Regions from separate parts of the Pedococcus ginsenosidimutans genome, predicted to be linked through region 2. Evidence: predicted binding sites of a transcription regulator. Region 2 holds the regulator's gene; each other region holds the start of a gene.
What was found. Region 2 encodes LexA, which represses DNA repair genes until DNA is damaged. Its sites were predicted from a motif close to TCGAACANNTGTTCGA; they were not measured.

Region 1 (5,346 bases), on a different contig from region 2:
GCAGGTGGCCACGAGCGGCGGCCTAACCCTGGAGCCGATCCGCCGGACCTTCCTGCGCCTCACCGCCCCCGCCGTCGTGGCCGGGACCGTGGTCGCGCTCGCGCTCGGTGCCAAGCTCGACCTGCGCCTGCTCGTCGGGTCCATGCTCCTGCTCACCGCTGCCCTGCGCGTCTCGGAGGGGGTGCGGGCGCGGATCAGCGCCGTCGTGACGCGCAGGCTGGGGGTGTTCGCCCTGGCGCTGGGGGTGCTGCACGGGCTCACCAACCTCGGTGGCGGCGTCCTGACGGTCATCGTCGCGTCGGCCTACCGCGACAAGGCGGACGTCCGCCGGCACATCGCCTTCTGCTACGGACTCATGGCGGTCCTGCAGCTGGCCGTGGTGGAGCTCACGACCCCGCCGGGTATCCCGCTGTACCTCTACCTCGCCCTGCCGGCCGTGGCGCTCGCGTCGTACTGGCTGGTGGGGCGGCTGCTCTTCCGGATGGCCGGCCAGACCGCCTACCAGGGGCTCTTGACGGTGCTGATCGGCGGGTTCGGGGCCGTGCTGGTCGCCACGGCCTGACACCCTGGCGGGCCAACGGTCGAAGTTGACCGCGCGCCTCGTCAGGCGTCGGCGCCGAAGCGACCTCGGTGCTCGACGGGGATCAAGGGCTTGTCGGCGCGAGCCTTGATCTGCTGTACCGCCCAGGTGTTGCCGTCGGGGTCCTCGAAGCCGAAGAAGGTCCCGCCGTCGCGCTCGTCGAAGACGGTGACGTCGCTGCACGGGACGCCCCGGTCGACCAGCTCGGCACGGGCGGCGGCCGCGTCGGCGACGACGAGCTGCAGGCCGCGCATGGAGCCCGGCGCCATCTCCTGCTGTGAGGGGAGGGTGCCGACCACGATGGAGCAGCCGGAGCCCGGCGGAGTGAGCTGGGCGACGTCCATGTACTCGTTGGTCGTGCGGTGGTCGAGGTGGAACCCCACCTTGTCGCGGTAGAACGCCACCGCCGCGTCGAGGTCGCGCACAGGCAGGATGACGACTTCCAGGGTCCAGTCCATGGCCGGAGTCTGCCGCGTCCGGTGCGCATCGCGCCAGAGCGCGTGAATCATGTTCTGCTGCAAACAGATTCGTGTGGACAGCCCTTCCGTTGTAGTTCGAACACCTGTACGATTGAGTATGTCGACCAGCCCCCTTGCGCAGTCCCGGCACCGCCGGCAGCAGGAGCTGTGGGCGCGCACCGCCGCCGTGGCGGGGCGGTTGAACCGGGCGCAGGCGGAGCTGGTCGACATCGCTGCCGAGCTCATCGAGGACCGGCACTGGGGTGATGGCGGGTTCAAGACCCCGGAGCACTACCTGGTCGTGCGGGCGGGGCTGTCGCCGGCGCACGCCGGCGACGTGGTGCGGGTCGCCCGCCGTAGGTCCGAGCTGGTCGAGGCGTCGGCAGCGCTGGGCGCCGGTGAGCTGTCGCTGGACCAGGTCGCGGTCATCGCCCGCGCCGTCCCGGCCGGGTACCAGGCCTCGGTCACCGCCCTGGCCCGGGAGGCCACGGTGCCGCAGCTGCGCCGCGCGGTGGCCCGGCACGCCTTCCCCGCCCCGCCGGCTCCCGACCCGGCCGACAGCCCCGCTGAGGACGATGCCGCCACCGATGGCGAGCCGCAGTTGGTCCCGGCTGACACCAGGTCGCTTTCAGAGCAGCGGGCCTGTGTGAAGCCGGAGCTGTCGATGAGCTACGACGCCGACGGCCGGTTCCAGCTGCGCTACTCCGCCCCGGCGACCATCGGCGCCTTGGTCGAACAGGCGGTGAAGGAAGCCAAGGACGCCTTGTTCACCCGCCGCCGCGACACCGACCAGCCCGTGGTCGAGGACCGGCATGCTGGGCTGCCCACGTACGCCGATGCGTTGGAGGAGATGGCCAACCGGTCCCTCGCGTCGGTGACGTCGACCAGCCGGGCGTCGCACTACCGGGTGTACCTGCACCTGGACACCGACGGTGCCTGGGCCACCGGTGGTCACGCGATCCCACTGCGGCTGCTCGGCCGGTTCCTCAGCGACGGCACGGTGCAGCCCGTCTGGGAGACCGAGGGCACCCCGGTCTCCGTGGGGCGGGCGATGCGGATCCTGCCCGACCGCACCCGACGCCTCATCCACGACCGCGACCGCGGGTGCCGGTTCCCCGGCTGCACCACCACCGCGTTCACCGAGGTCCACCACCTCGAGGCGTGGTCTGACGGTGGCCGCACCGACGTGGACAACCAGATCCTGCTCTGCCCCACCCACCACGACGGCATCGACCGCGGCGACCACACCATCACCGGCGACCCCACCCGCCCTGGCGGGCTGATCGTCACCAACCGGTACGGCCTGACCATCCGCCCACCCCAACCGGCCGAGACCGCCCCACCACCGGACGGCGACCCCGAACCACCCATAGGCACGTACCGCCCACCCGCCGGCGGACCCCTCCGATGGATCGACCTCGAGCTCCCACCCGACACCGACCTCGGCCGACGACACCTCACCGCCGTGCCACCACCTGAGACCGCACCCGACGCGGCACCCGAACCTGAAGGCGCGCCCGAGTTCGTGTCCTGGCTCGACGACCTCACCAACCCCGACCGCGGCCTCATCCGCGTCCTCTGAACCGCGCACCCGTGAGGTGCCCGCGTGGGAACCTGAGCTCGTGCCCCGGCGTCCCAGGGGAGTCGTGCGGAGGGAGGCGGTATGGCGCGCAGGCGGGTGGTCGCGAGCGTCGGCACGGCACTGGTGGTGGCCGTTGCACTCGGCGCGCTCGGGTCGTTCGCCGGGTTCCCGCCCGGGTCGCGCGTCAGGATCGAGCTGTTCGAGCTCCCCGGTCCGCAGGGCCAGGTGGTCGGACCCCCGCGCGACGGCATCCTGGTCGACCAGCTGGTCGAGGCCGACCCCAGCCACTGGGGCGGGTCGTTCGTCGACGGCGATGCGCTCGTGGCGACCTTCGTGGATGTGGATGAGGCGACGGCCCGGAGGGCGCTGACGGAGGCGGGGGTGTCCTCGGCCGTCCGGCTGGAGGCGCGCAGGGTCAGCCGGGCCGAGGCCGACGCCGTCCGCGACAGCATCGAGGGCACGGGGGTGATGGGGAGCAGCGTCACCGGTCTGGGCTTCGACCCCTACCGCTCCGTCGTGGAGGTCGAGGCGCGTCGACCCGACCTCGGGCTGGTCGAGCGCCTCGAGGAGGCCACTGCCGGGAGCGACGTCCCGGTCCGCATCCACTGGCGCCCCGACGCACCACGAGCGGTCTGAGAAGACGCGTTCTGGGACGGGTGGCCTCAGTGGGGGAACGACGTCTGTGCGGGGCGTTCGAGGTCGTCGCGGTGGTTGCGGATGAGGTCGAGGTTGCGGTCGCGCAGGTGGTCGAAACCCTGCCCGATGTTGGATCCCGGGGTCAGTGACGCCAGCGCGGTCGCGGGGTCCAACCGTGCCGAGACCCAGCCCTCGTGGGAGGCCGCCTTGGCGACGATGTGGCCGACGGGCGTGACGATGTGGGAGTTGCCGAAGTAGAGGACCCCGGCGGCGTCGACGCCGGTGGCGTTGGCGCCGACGACGAACACGTGGTTGTCGTAGGCCCGTGCCCTGGAGGTGAGCTCCCAGATGTCGGCGGAGCGCAGCAGGGCCGACGGCCGCAGGATGACCTCGGCACCCTGCACCGCCTGGATCCTCGACAGCTCGGGGTAGTCGCCGTCGAAGCAGATGATCATGCCGATCCGCCCGAGCGCGGTGTCGACCACGGTCACGGTGTCGCCGGGAGTCACCCAGCCGCCGCCGTCGACGTGCTCGGTGCAGAACGGGTGGGTCTTGCGGTAGACACCGACGACCTCGCCTTCAGGGTCGATGAGCACCGAGGCGTTGTAGACCGTGCCGCGCTCCCGGCCACGCTCGTAGGTGCCGAGGCAGACGTGGACTCCGAGGTCCCGGGCGACCTGCTGCACTGGTTCGGTGACGGGGCCGGGGATCTCGGAGACGAGGTCCCAGAGCTCCTCGGTGGAGCAGTCGGGCGTGAACCCCGTGGTCGCAGTCTCGGGCAGCACGACCAGCTCGGCGCCGGTCGCGTCGACGCAGCGGCGGGTGAGGTCGACGCACTTGTCGAGGTTCTTGCGGACGACCTCGGGCGACAGGGGCCCGGGGACCGGTGCCAGCTGCACGGCCGCGGCGGTGAATGCGCGCATCAGCGTCGCCTCCCTAGGTTCCACCCGACGATAACCCCGGCGAGCGCCACCGCCCCACCGGTCAGCACGCCGTACGCCCAGCTGCGGTCCGCGCGGCGTGCGGCGCCGGTCCTGCCCAGCTCGGCGGCGGGGGTCGCCGCCACCCCGGCGTAGACGGGGGCCCCGGCGGGGGCGCCGGGTGCGCGGGTGAGCACCGGGGACTCGATGGGTACGGGGCGCACCCCGGCGATGTCGGCGTCGACGGAGGCGAAGAACTGCGCGGCCATCTTGCGCGTGGCGCCCGCCAGCATCCGCTGGCCGACCCCGCCGATGACACCGCCCACCGCCGCGTCGGCGTCGTATGTCAGGTCGGTGCCGCCGGAGGCGGCCGGGGTGAGGCGGACGACGACCTCCGCGTCCACCGTGCCGGGCGCGCCGGCGCCCGCGGCCTTCATCGTGAACTGGCCGGGCGGTCGTGGGTCCTGCAGGGCGACCTTGCCGTCGTAGGTGCCCTTGATGGCGGCGACCCCGGCCGTGACCGTCATGGCGTACTCGTCCGGCCCGACCTGGGTGAGGGACTCGCACCCGGGCAGGCACCGGGCGAGGACGGCCGGGTCGTGGAAGGCGTCCCACACCTGTTCGGGCGTCGAGGTCAGGGCGGCCGTGCCGGAGATCTTCATCAGGTCCTCGTCGTCGTGTCGTCGGTCTGCGCGGGGGATCCGGAGGGGTGTGGCGCGCGGTCGCGCAGCGAGGGGAGCCCACCGGCCGCGTGGCGCCGGCGCAGCTCCCACAGCTCGACCGGTGAGATGGGCATCGAGGTGATGGCGAAACCCTCGGCGTCGGAGATCGCCGAGGCGATGACGGCGCTCACCGGGATGCAGCCGGCCTCACCGGCGCCCTTGATACCCAACGGGTTCAGCGGCGACGGCGTCTCGAGGTGGTCGGTCTCGATGTGCGGGACCTCGGAGGCGTAGGGCATGAGGAAGTCCATGAACGAGGCGTTGAGGAGCTGCCCCGACTCGTCGTAGACCATGCGTTCGTAGAGCGCGCCGCCGACACCCTGGGCGACGCCGCCGTGGACCTGGCCCTCGACGATCATCGGGTTGATCATCGGCCCGCAGTCGTGGACCACGCAGTAGCGCAGGATGCGGATCTCCGCCGTCACCGGGTCGGTCTCGACGACCGCTG
Region 2 (5,346 bases):
GCTCGTCGATAGCTTCAAGGGGTTGTGATGTCGCTGATGAGACCCGTGATCTCGGCGACCCTCCTCGTTTCGTGTATCTGGCTTGGTTCCCCGGCGCCATCCTCCGCTGCCGGCTACGCATGCGGTACTGGGCTTCTGGGAGGTCAGATGTCGAACGCGGCTGCGGCGGCAACTGCGAAGACGTGCCCGTCTGGAAGACCGAAGTCGAAAGAGGTCGTCGCCAAGCCGGCTAGCCGAAGTGAGGCGCCACGAGTCGAGTACCGAATCGTTCCGGCTTGTGCGCCGAAGCGGATCTCCGACACTGTTGGAGGCCAGGCCACCAACTGCTCGTACGCCATGACGGCATGCTCCTACCGCACTCCGCCGTCCGACGAGATCCTGTTCTGGGTTCAGAGCCGCCGAGCCGGTGGAGAGTGGACGACGATCCGCACGATGTGTGGGCTCGACAATGCGCCACCGGGGGTGCCCGCACCGGCCGTGCCGACGATGGGCCAGATCCAGACGGCCTTCAAGCAGCTGCCGTTCTCCAAGCCGCGGGTGTCCATCCAGCCGGCCGACAACGTGACCCTGGTGAACCTGCCCACCTACTACCGCGCCACCTGGCCTGACGACAACGGACTCCAGCCGGGGGAGGTCAGCCAGCCGGTCAAGCTCTTGTCGTGGTCGGTCGAGTTCAAGATCGCGCCACGCTCCTACACGTTCCGCTACGGCGACGGCAGTTCGAGCGGTGCGGTGACCGACGCTGGCGGCGTCTACCCCGACGGCGCCATCAAGCACACGTATGCCAAGGCGCAGCGCGCTGCCCAGGTGTCGGTCGACTCCCAGCTCACCGGCCAGTACCGCGTCAACGGTGGCGAGTGGGTCGACATCAACACCGTCGCCGACCTGCAGGACGAGCCGGTCACCACGCTGGAGGTGCAGGAGGCCAAGGCGCGCCTGGTGAGCCACTGACAGGAGCCCGGCGCCGCCGGGGTCGGCTCGCCGAGCCACCCTCGCAGCCCCCACGTAACCTGTGGGGGTGACCGACGTGACGCAGGCGCATCCAGCGCAGGGCGGCTACCACCTCGACGGAGCCAGCAGCCCGGCAGCGCTGGCGGCGGTGGCGGACCTCCTCGAACGCCGCCGCGTGCTGACGCTCACCGGTGCCGGCATCTCCACCGAGTCCGGCATCCCGGACTACCGCGGCCCTGACGGCAAGCGACGCGTGACGCCCATGCAGTACTCGGAGTTCGTCGGCTCCTCACAGGCTCGCCAGCGCTACTGGGCGCGCAGCTACGTCGGCTGGCAACGGTTCAACCTCGCTCGGCCCAACGCCGGGCACGAGGCCGTCGCCGAGCTCCAACGAGCCGGACGTCTGGGCGCGGTCATCACGCAGAACGTCGACGGCCTCCACCAGGCGGCCGGCGCCACCGACGTCACCGAGCTGCACGGCGCCCTGGCCCGAGTCGTCTGCCTGACGTGCGGCGACCTCTCCAGCCGCTGGGACCTCGACGAGCGGATGCGGGCCACCAACCCCTCGTTCGAGGTGACCAGCAACGAGATCCGACCCGACGGCGACATCGCCCTCAACGAGCTCGACGTCGCCGACTTCATCGTCCCGCGCTGTCTCGTCTGCCGGCAGGACACCCTCAAGCCCGATGTCGTCTTCTTCGGTGAGTCGGTGCCGAAACCGTTGGTGGAGCACTGTTTTCGACTCACTGAAGAAGCCGAGGTGCTCTTGGTGCTCGGGTCGAGCCTGAAGGTGATGAGCGGCTACCGCTTCGTCCGACGGGCGGCGGCGCGGGGGATACCCGTCGTCATCATCACCCGCGGAGCCACGCGCGGCGACGCCGAAGCGACCATCCAGCTCGACGCCCCGCTCGGCCCGACCCTCACCGACCTCGTCAGGCTGCTGGCCGCCTAGCGACGAGCACGGCATCGATCGCGTCGCCGCCCTCGGTGTGCCGCACCAGCTCCTCGCATCGCTCGACCTGCAGGCCCTCTGACGCGGCGCGCAGCTCGTCGAGGGTGTGGAGCAGCGCCGGGTCCTGGGGACCGCCCACGCCGTCAGTGAGGTTGCGCAACGCGTGACCGACGACGACCAGGGCGCCACCCGGTGCGAGCCAGCGCCGGCACCGCCCGAGCACGTCCTCGGGCAGGTGGAGGTAGGCGACCAGCACCAGGTCGTAGAGGACGCCCGGCGACGGTTGCCACGAACGCGCGTCGGCGACCGCCCAGTCGACTGCGAGCCCGCGTCGGGTCGCCTCGGACTCACCCTTGCCGAGACCCACCGCCGAGAAGTCGACCGCCGTCACGCGCCAGCCCAGCGACGCGAGCCAGAGGGCGTGCCGGCCCTCGCCGGCGCCGAGGTCCAGCGCCCGCCCCGGTGGCAAGGGCGAGACGATGCGCTCGACCTCGGCGTTGGGTCCGGAGCTCCAGACCCGGTCGCTGGCTGCATACCGCTCGTCCCACATGCGCTGCCGGTCGGTCATCCCCCTAGCATCGCCGATATGAGCCCGGCCGCCACCGCGATCACCGTCCGCGATGCCGTCGCCGCCGACGTCCCGTCCATGGCGTCGATCTACGACGAGCAGGCCCGCACCTCGGTGGCGACGTTCGACACCGAGCCACGTGGGGCGGCATACCTCGGGGAGAAGGTCGCGGGCGCCGCCGGGAGCGACATCGTCCTCGTGGCCGTGGATGGGGACGAGCTGCTCGGGTACGCCTTCTCCGGACCGTTCCGCCCACGGCCCGCCTACGACGGCACCAAGGAGGTCTCGGTCTACCTCGCGGAGGGCGCGAGGGGGCGTGGCATCGCCACGCAGCTGTACTCCGCGTTGCTCGGCAGGCTCGACGCGCTCCCTGACGTGCACACCCAGGTCGCGGTCATCGCCCTGCCCAACGACGCGAGCGTCTCCCTGCACCGTCGGCACGGGTTCGAGCAGGTGGGCGTGCTGCGCGAGGTGGGGCACAAGTTCGGCCGCTACGTCGACACCGCCTGGTACCAGCGCCTGGGGTAGCCTGCCCCGGCCGGAGGCGAACGAAGGTCCATGGCCACCTCAGCCGAACGACCACTGGCGTTTCGTGGCAGCCCTTGGCACTCTCGGTGACGAGGGGACCGGCACCAGCCGGCCCCAGCGAGAGGACACACCGCTCAAGGACCAGTGCGAGCCGAGGCACAGGGAGGCCGGTATGGGAGCTGCCGGAACGGGACCGTTCGAGAACGACGACGCGTTGGACTTCCTCGACACGCTCGAGGAGGCAGGGCCCGACGAGCGCCGCGCCCACGTGGAGCGGGCCATGGCTCGTGTGATCCGCTCGGACGGCTACATCGAGGCGCCGGAGATGGCCGAGGCCATCGCTGCCGCCGTGGTGGTCGCCGCGTGCGACGACCCCGAGAGCGTCGCGCGCGAGCGCCACGTACCCCGCTGGGTCGAGGAGGAGCCGCTCGAGGTCGACGAGCGCCTCGAGGACCTGGCCACCTCGGCGCTGCACCGGGCCCTGCGCCCGGACGACAACGAGTGGTGGGAGCTCTGGGACGAGGCCCGCGCCACGGACGACATCACCCAGCGCCTGAGCAGGTACCTCGAGACGCTGGGCGACTGACGCTGCCCGTTGGCGCAGGCATCTGACGCAGGTGACCGGCGTGAGGCTCAGACCCGGCGCAGCACCGCCGTGACCTTGCCCAGGATCGTGGCGTGGTCGCCGTCGATGGGCTCGAACGCCTCGTTGTGCGGCATCAGCCACACCTTGCCGTCCTTGCGCTTGAACGTCTTGACGGTGGCCTCGTTGTCGAGCATGGCGGCCACGATGTCGCCGTTGTCGGCGGTGGGCTGCTGGCGCACGACGACCCAGTCGCCGTCGCAGATCGCCGCGTCGATCATCGACTCACCGACGACCTGCAGGAGGAACAGCTGGCCCTCCCCGACGATCTGGCGGGGGAGCGGGAACACGTCCTCGACGGTCTCCTCGGCGAGGATCGGCACACCGGCGGCGATGCGACCCAGGACCGGGACGTAGGAGGCCTCCGGGCGCTGGTCGCCGACCCCGGTCTCGTCGTAGACGGCCGTCTCGTCGTCGGCGCTGGCCCCGCCGCGGTAGCCGCGCATGTCGGCGGGGGAGTCGGGGGAGACGACCTCGATGGCGCGGGGCCGGTTGGGGTCGCGCCGCAGGAACCCCTTGCGCTCCAGGGTGGACAGCTGGTGCGCCACCGAGCTGGGCGAGGTGAGCCCGACGGCCTCGCCGATCTCGCGCAGGCTCGGCGGGTAGCCGCGACGGTCCACCGAGTTGCGGATCACCTCGAGGACCCGGCGCTGGCGGACGGTGAGCCCGTCGCCGTGGTCGCGGTCGGGGAGCTCCTTGACGTTGTCCTCGCTCATGCCGGTTCCTCGTTTCCGCAGGTCAGGTGCCGTGAGCCGGGGTCTTGGAAGAGGTCCGGCGACGGTGGTACGGGTGCGTTGTCAGTGGCCTCTGATGTGCTTGAGGCATGAACACAGCGTATGGCGTTCGAACGCCTGTGCCAAACATGTGTTCGACGCGTGTCTTGCCGCATTCGAACACGCGTGCTAGAAATCAGTCCAGAGGTAGTTCGCACATCCGTTCGAACCGCCACCAGACATTGACCACCACGGAGGACCAGATGAGTGCAGCAGTCGCTTGGGACGTCACCCCCGCACCTTTGCGGATGCCGGTGCGACCGACCCGCCCGCAGCTCGTCTCCGTGCCCACGGGTGACGACGTCGTCATCCGCCCCGCGGCGCCGCTGCGCCTCACGCGGGCCGGGCGGCTGGCAGTCACCATCACGGTGCTGGTGGCCGCAGTGGTGCTCGCGATCAGCCTGCTCTCCGGCGGCGCGTCGGCCGCGGTGATCGACCACGCGACGACCGTGCAGTCGGGCCAGACGCTGTCCGAGGTCGCCGCGGCGCAGCTGCCGCAGCTCCCGCTGGCGGACGCCGTCGCCCGCATCCAGGTCGCCAACGACCTGGCCGGCTCCGACGTCCACGCCGGTCAGACGCTGCTCATCCCCGCAGTCGGCTGACCCGGGCCGGCTGACCCAGCTGCTGACCCAGTTGCAGCTCAGAGGACCAGCTTGTCCTTGATGTGGGTCCAGTAGAGCGGGCTCGACGTACCCGCCTTGTCGACGGCGACCTGGTCCACGAGGGTCGTGGGTTGCGGGGTCCCGCCGACCTGGTCCCACGAGTAGACGTAGTGGGCGACGCCGCCCTTCATCAGGTAGACCTTCTTGGTCGTGTAGCCGCGGACGTAGGACCCGTCCACCGGGCGGTACGACAGGTGGTTGTAGCGGGTCGCGCTGCCTGCCTTGTCGATCGCGTACTGGTCGACGGTCATGGGGGTCCGCTTGCCGCC
Region 3 (5,346 bases), 280 kb from region 2:
GGCGGACTGCATGCGGATGCCGAGCACGTCGAGCTTGAGCAGGCCGAGGGTCTCGACGTCGTCCTTGTCGAACTGGCTCATGGGGAAGCCGAGCCAGCTCGCCTCGACGGGGGTCCGGTCGAGCAGGCCGCCGTCGGACAGGATCACCCCACACGGGTGCAGCGCGATGTGGCGCGGCAACCCGTCGAGGCGCTCGACGAGGTCGAACAGCGCCCGCAGCCGGGGGCTGTCGAGGCCGCGCGAGCGCAGCTCGGGCAGCTCGGCGATGGCGTTGCGGGCGTCCTTGGCACGGATGTGCGGGAACGCCTTGGCGATCTCGTCGATCTCCGTCGGGGGCAGGCCGAGCGCGGCACCCACGTCCCGGATCGCGTGGCGCACCTTGTAGGTGTCCATCATCGAGACGCAGGTGACCCGCTCCCCGCCGAACCGGTCGAGGATCCGCTCGTAGACCTCGGTGCGGCGCGCCGACTCCACGTCGATGTCGATGTCGGGCAGCTCGGCCCGCAGTGGTGAGCAGAACCGCTCCATGAGCAGGCGGTAGCGGATGGGGTCGACCCCACTGATGCCGAGCAGGTAGTTGACCAGCGACCCAGCCCCCGACCCCCGGGCCGCGACCCGGACCCCCATCCCCCGGATGAGGTCGACGACCTCGGCGACGGTGAGGAAGTAGGTCGGGTAGCCCAGCTCGGCGATGACCTTGAGCTCGTCGGTGAGGCGCTGCTCGACGGCCGAGAACTCCTTCTCCCCGATGCCGGGGTAGCGGCTCCCGAGCGCCTCACGGCACCGCTGCTCGAGCCTGGCCTGCGGGCTCTCCCCCGGCACGATGCCCAGCCTCTCGGGCTCGGGGAGGTGGACCGACCCGATACCGAGGTCGTGCCGGGCGCTCTGGGCGCAGGCGAGCCCGAGGCCCACGGTGCGGGCGACCAGGGCCTCCGCACGGCCCCGGTCGCCACCGGTGACCTCGAGGGCCACCGTGTGCATCACCGGGGTCGAGGCGAGGTGGGCCGCGTCGGTGACCCGGTCGAGGTGACGGGTGTCGAGGGCGACGAGCCGTCGCGCGGCGTCGAGCACGTCGACCACTGCCGACTCCCCCGGCTCGACGTGGCGCACCGCGGCGGTGAGGACGGCGGGGACCCCCTGCTCGTCGGCCAGCCCGAGCAGCCGGCGCGCGTGGGCCCGGGAGGCAGGGGTGCCCTCCGGCCCTGCGTGGCAGACCACCTCCACGACCACCGAGTCCGGGGGCAGCCTGCGCCGCCAGGCGGCCAGCAGGGCCCGGGCCTGGTCGGTGCGCCTGGCCAGCAGCGCTCGCCCGACGTCGGAGTCCGGCCCGAGCAGGACCACGAGCGGGCTCGCGTGGTCGCGGCTGGACCGGCGGTCTCCCCCGGTCCAGCACCGGGCGGCGACGACAGCGGCGGAGCTGACGGGTGTCCCCCGCTCACCGCGCAGGTGGGTCTCGGTCACCAGCCGGCACAGCGCCGCCCACCCCGCACCGTGCGGGACCCCCGCGGCGGCGCCCCGGGCCAGCACGGTGACCCGGGGGTGGCGGGGGTCGCGGTCCGTGCCGCCGCGCACCGGCGTGCGCGGCGGGGTCGCCGGGGCCCCCGGGCGGCGCGGGTCGCCGCTGCCGTCCCCGCCGTACCTGCCCTCGTCGCCGGGCGCGTCGGGGCCGATGGCGAGGTCGACCCCCAGGACCGGGGCGATGCCCGCGGCCGTCGCCGCCTGGACGAACCGGATCGCACCGTAGAGGCCGTCGCGGTCGGTGAGCGCGAGGATCGGCTGGCGGTGCTGGGCCGCCCGCTCGACGAGGGCCTCGGGCGTCGAGGTGCCGTAGCGCATGGAGAAGCCGGAGGCGACGTGCAGGTGGACGAAGTCGCTCACCCCCTGGCCAGGGGACGGCGGCCGGACGGAGGTCATGGCGTGGACGGCACGGAGCCCGCGAGCGCCGTGGGGACGAGCACCTCGGTGTGGGCCGCGAGCTGCACCGGCAGTCCGAGGCTGCGGCAGACGAGGTCGAGGAACACCTCGGACTGGCGCAGCAGGTCGTCGGCCTCGCGCACGCTGACGGGGTGCCCGGCGCGACGGGTGGACACGAGCTCGAAGAACCCGGCCCACTCCGCGAGCTCGGGGGCGACGGCGGGCAACAGCTCCCACAGGGACCGCGGTCCGCGGTGGCCGTCCGGGGTGGCGCGGGCCGCGACGAGGGCGGCTGCCGCACGCAGGGCCCCCAGCTGCGCCTGGAGGTAGCGCTGGGTGACCTCCTGGCTCTGGCAGGCCTCGAGCAGCGAGTGCCGAGACCGGTCGAGCAGCTCGAGGCTGGCTGCGGCGCTGCTCGTGGCCGAGTCGGTGGCGATGCCGGTCGTCGTGCCGGTCGTCAGGTCGGTGGTCATGATCACGGTCATCAGTCCGCCACGCGCAGGAGGCGCCAGTGGGGGGTGCCGAGGCCCTGGGGGTCGGCGCCGAGGTCGTAGACCCCCACGCCGGCGCACCGGCCCGCGCTGGCCTCGACGCGCCACACCTGCCGCTCACGGGCATCGGTGAGGACGTCGCCGCTGCCCTGCTCCCGCGCGTCCCGCCACCACGGACGCCGCTCCTGCCAGCGGTCGAGGACCGCCCGCACGACGTAGAGGCGACCCCGCCAGACGAAGGCCTCCGGCCCGGCGAGCGGAGCGGCACCGTCCCCACCGCTCGTGACGTCCCCGGACCTCGCGCCGTCCTCGGCCCCTGCCACGTCCCGGGCGAGCGGATGCCCCGCGAGCACGGACTGGCGGACCTCGATGGGTTCTTCGTACCGGCGCACCACGAGCAGGCTCCTTCGTCACGAGCAGGGCAGGATGAGGTGGTGCGGGCTCCGGCCCGGTGAAGGGACGGGGTCGAGGCGCCCGATCACGGGGGCCGGAGCCGCACACTGGTCCCGCGGACGGCAGGTGCGTGGTGTCCACGCTGCTGGCCATCCGGTTCTTCACTGCGGAACCATTCGAACAGGTGTTCGATAGAAGAACCGTACACCCGGCCTCGGACAGCCCGTCAAGGGCGGCGGGTGAGACGAACTGCGCGACCTCTGGTGGAGACCCGGGGCCCGTCCTAGGGTTTCGTCATGAGCCTGCCCGCACCGCCGGACCCCACCGCCGACGCAGGCGCCCCCGCGCGTGACCTGCGCCAGCACGCCGGCGTCCAGCGCGTCCTGGCCGCCCTCGCGGTGCACGGGGTGGAACCCCGGGTGGTCGTCCTCCCCGACGCCGCACGCACCGCGGCTGCAGCAGCCGCGGCCCTCGGCGTCACCACCGCGGAGATCGCCAACTCACTCGTGTTCCGCGCCCACGACGAGGAGGGCGTCGTCACGCCCCTGCTCGTCCTCACCTCCGGCGCCCACAGGGTCGACCTCGTCAAGGTCGCCGAGCTCGTCGACGGCATCGACCACCTCGACCGCGCCGACGCCGACTTCGTCCGTGCCGCCACCGGCTTCGCCATCGGCGGGGTGGCACCGGTCGGACACCCCGCGCCGATCCAGACGGTGGTCGACGTCTCCCTCAGCCGCTACCTGCACGTGTGGGCGGCGGCGGGCCACAGCCACACCGTCTACGAGACGACCTACGAGGAGCTGCTGCGGGTCTCCGGCGGCCACGCCATCGAGGTCGCCTGAGCGCACCGGTCAGGCGTGGTGCGCCTCGTGGATGCACAGCACGTTGTGGTCGGGGTCGGTGAACCACGCCGCGAGCTCGCCCTCCATCTCGGCGATGTGGTCCTGGGTGCGCAGCCCGGGCAGGTCGTAGTCCTCGAAGACCACTCCCCTGCCCTCGAGCTCGGCGACCTCGGCCCGGACGTCGGGCACCTCCCAGGTGAGGGCGGTGCTCGGGTTCTGCGACCCGGTCTCCCTCGGCAGCAGCCAGAGCATGGTGCCGCCGCCGAGGCGGTACATCAGGCTCCCCTCTGCGTTCGTCCCCTCGTACGGCAGGCCCAGCCGGTCGGAGTAGAACTCCTTGGCGCGACCGGTGTCGGTGACGGGGAGCAGGGTCGTGACTGCGCTCGTGGCCAGTGACATGACGGGCACCTCCTTCGTGCACATCCAGCGTCCTCCTGCCGGTGGCGCGCCTGCTCCACCAAAGTGGTGATCGGTCTGCGACAGAATGGGCGACATGACCAGACCCAGGCCCGTCGAGTGCTGGCTCACCGACATGGACGGCGTCCTCGTCCACGAGGAGAGCGCCATCCCCGGGGCCGCGGAGTTCCTCGCCGCCCTCGCCGAGCACGGCCGCCGCTTCCTCGTGCTGACGAACAACTCGATCTTCACCCCGCGCGACCTGCGGGCCCGGCTGCTGGCCAGCGGGATCGACGTGCCGGAGGCCGCGATCTGGACCTCGGCGCTCGCCACCGCGCAGTTCCTCGACGACCAGCGACCGCACGGCAGCGCGTTCGTCGTGGGCGAGTCCGGCCTCACGACGGCGTTGTACGAGGTGGGCTACACGATGACCGAGCGTGACCCCGACTACGTCGTCCTCGGTGAGACCCGCACCTACTCCTTCGAGGCCATCACCAAGGCGATCCGGCTCATCGAGGGCGGCGCGCGCTTCATCGCCACCAACCCCGACGTCAGCGGTCCCAGCCAGCAGGGCACCCTGCCCGCCACCGGCTCGGTGGCCGCCCTCATCAGCGCCGCCACGGGGCGACAGCCCTACTACATCGGCAAGCCCAACCCGCTCATGATGCGCAGCGCCCTCAACCGCATCGACGCGCACTCGGAGTCGACGGTCATGGTCGGTGACCGCATGGACACCGACGTCATCAGCGGCCTCGAGGCCGGCCTGCGGACGATCCTGGTCATGACCGGCTCGACCCGGCCCCACCAGGTCGACCAGTTCCCCTACCAGCCGACGCGGGTGGTCGACTCGGTCGCCGACATCGTCCCCCTGGTGGCAGAGCTGCGCCCCCTCGAGGGCCCGTCCTAGCGCAGCCCTCGACGACCGTCGCGGCCGACGACCGTCGCGGCCGACGACCGTCCTAGCGGTCGCGCCCGGCGAGCACGCTGTCGAGCAGCCCGGGGAAGGCGGCGTCGACCTCGTCGCGGCGCAGGGACACGATGCGCTGCCGGCCGTGCGGCTCGTTGCGGATCAGGCCGGCCTCGCGCAGCACCTTCATGAGGTGGGACCGGGTCGACTTCGGCAGGGCCGGGTCGGTCGCGCCGCACTGAGCCATCTCCAGGGGGCCGTCGGCGAGGTCGCGCACGATCTGCAGCCGGGCGGGGTCGCTCAGCGCGAACAGCACGTCCGTCAGCGCGACGTCCGCGAGGTCGGGGTGCGCGAGCCCCTGCGTCCCACTCATGGTTCGATGATACTCGAACGGATTTCGCCG

Region 1: the regulator LexA is predicted to act here: its motif matches at 1,135-1,150, upstream of ABEA42_RS12630 (HNH endonuclease signature motif containing protein).
Region 3: the regulator LexA is predicted to act here: its motif matches at 2,975-2,990, upstream of ABEA42_RS05360 (YbaK/EbsC family protein).

The regions. Positions count from the first base shown of each region.
Region 1 is NZ_BAABLO010000011.1:352,616-357,961, reverse strand. Features, by position in the region: gene ABEA42_RS12640 (hypothetical protein) at 1-562, shown strand, start outside; gene ABEA42_RS12635 (VOC family protein) at 604-1,038, opposite strand; gene ABEA42_RS12630 (HNH endonuclease signature motif containing protein) at 1,157-2,620, shown strand; gene ABEA42_RS12625 (hypothetical protein) at 2,702-3,256, shown strand; gene ABEA42_RS12620 (carbon-nitrogen hydrolase family protein) at 3,283-4,179, opposite strand; gene ABEA42_RS12615 (SRPBCC family protein) at 4,179-4,838, opposite strand; gene cutA (aerobic carbon-monoxide dehydrogenase large subunit) at 4,838-5,346, opposite strand, start outside.
Region 2 is NZ_BAABLO010000004.1:398,615-403,960, reverse strand. Features, by position in the region: gene ABEA42_RS06635 (DUF6318 family protein) at 1-28, shown strand, start outside; gene ABEA42_RS06630 (hypothetical protein) at 433-951, shown strand; gene ABEA42_RS06625 (NAD-dependent protein deacetylase) at 1,028-1,903, shown strand; gene ABEA42_RS06620 (class I SAM-dependent methyltransferase) at 1,884-2,471, opposite strand; gene ABEA42_RS06615 (GNAT family N-acetyltransferase) at 2,490-2,999, shown strand; gene ABEA42_RS06610 (DUF4259 domain-containing protein) at 3,172-3,585, shown strand; gene lexA (transcriptional repressor LexA) at 3,633-4,358, opposite strand; gene ABEA42_RS06600 (LysM peptidoglycan-binding domain-containing protein) at 4,619-5,017, shown strand; gene ABEA42_RS06595 (CHAP domain-containing protein) at 5,056-5,346, opposite strand, start outside.
Region 3 is NZ_BAABLO010000004.1:118,473-123,818, forward strand. Features, by position in the region: gene ABEA42_RS05345 (DNA polymerase III subunit alpha) at 1-1,914, opposite strand, end outside; gene ABEA42_RS05350 (SAV_6107 family HEPN domain-containing protein) at 1,911-2,387, opposite strand; gene ABEA42_RS05355 (DUF6504 family protein) at 2,399-2,800, opposite strand; gene ABEA42_RS05360 (YbaK/EbsC family protein) at 3,095-3,640, shown strand; gene ABEA42_RS05365 (VOC family protein) at 3,650-4,063, opposite strand; gene ABEA42_RS05370 (HAD-IIA family hydrolase) at 4,134-4,943, shown strand; gene ABEA42_RS05375 (ArsR/SmtB family transcription factor) at 4,996-5,316, opposite strand.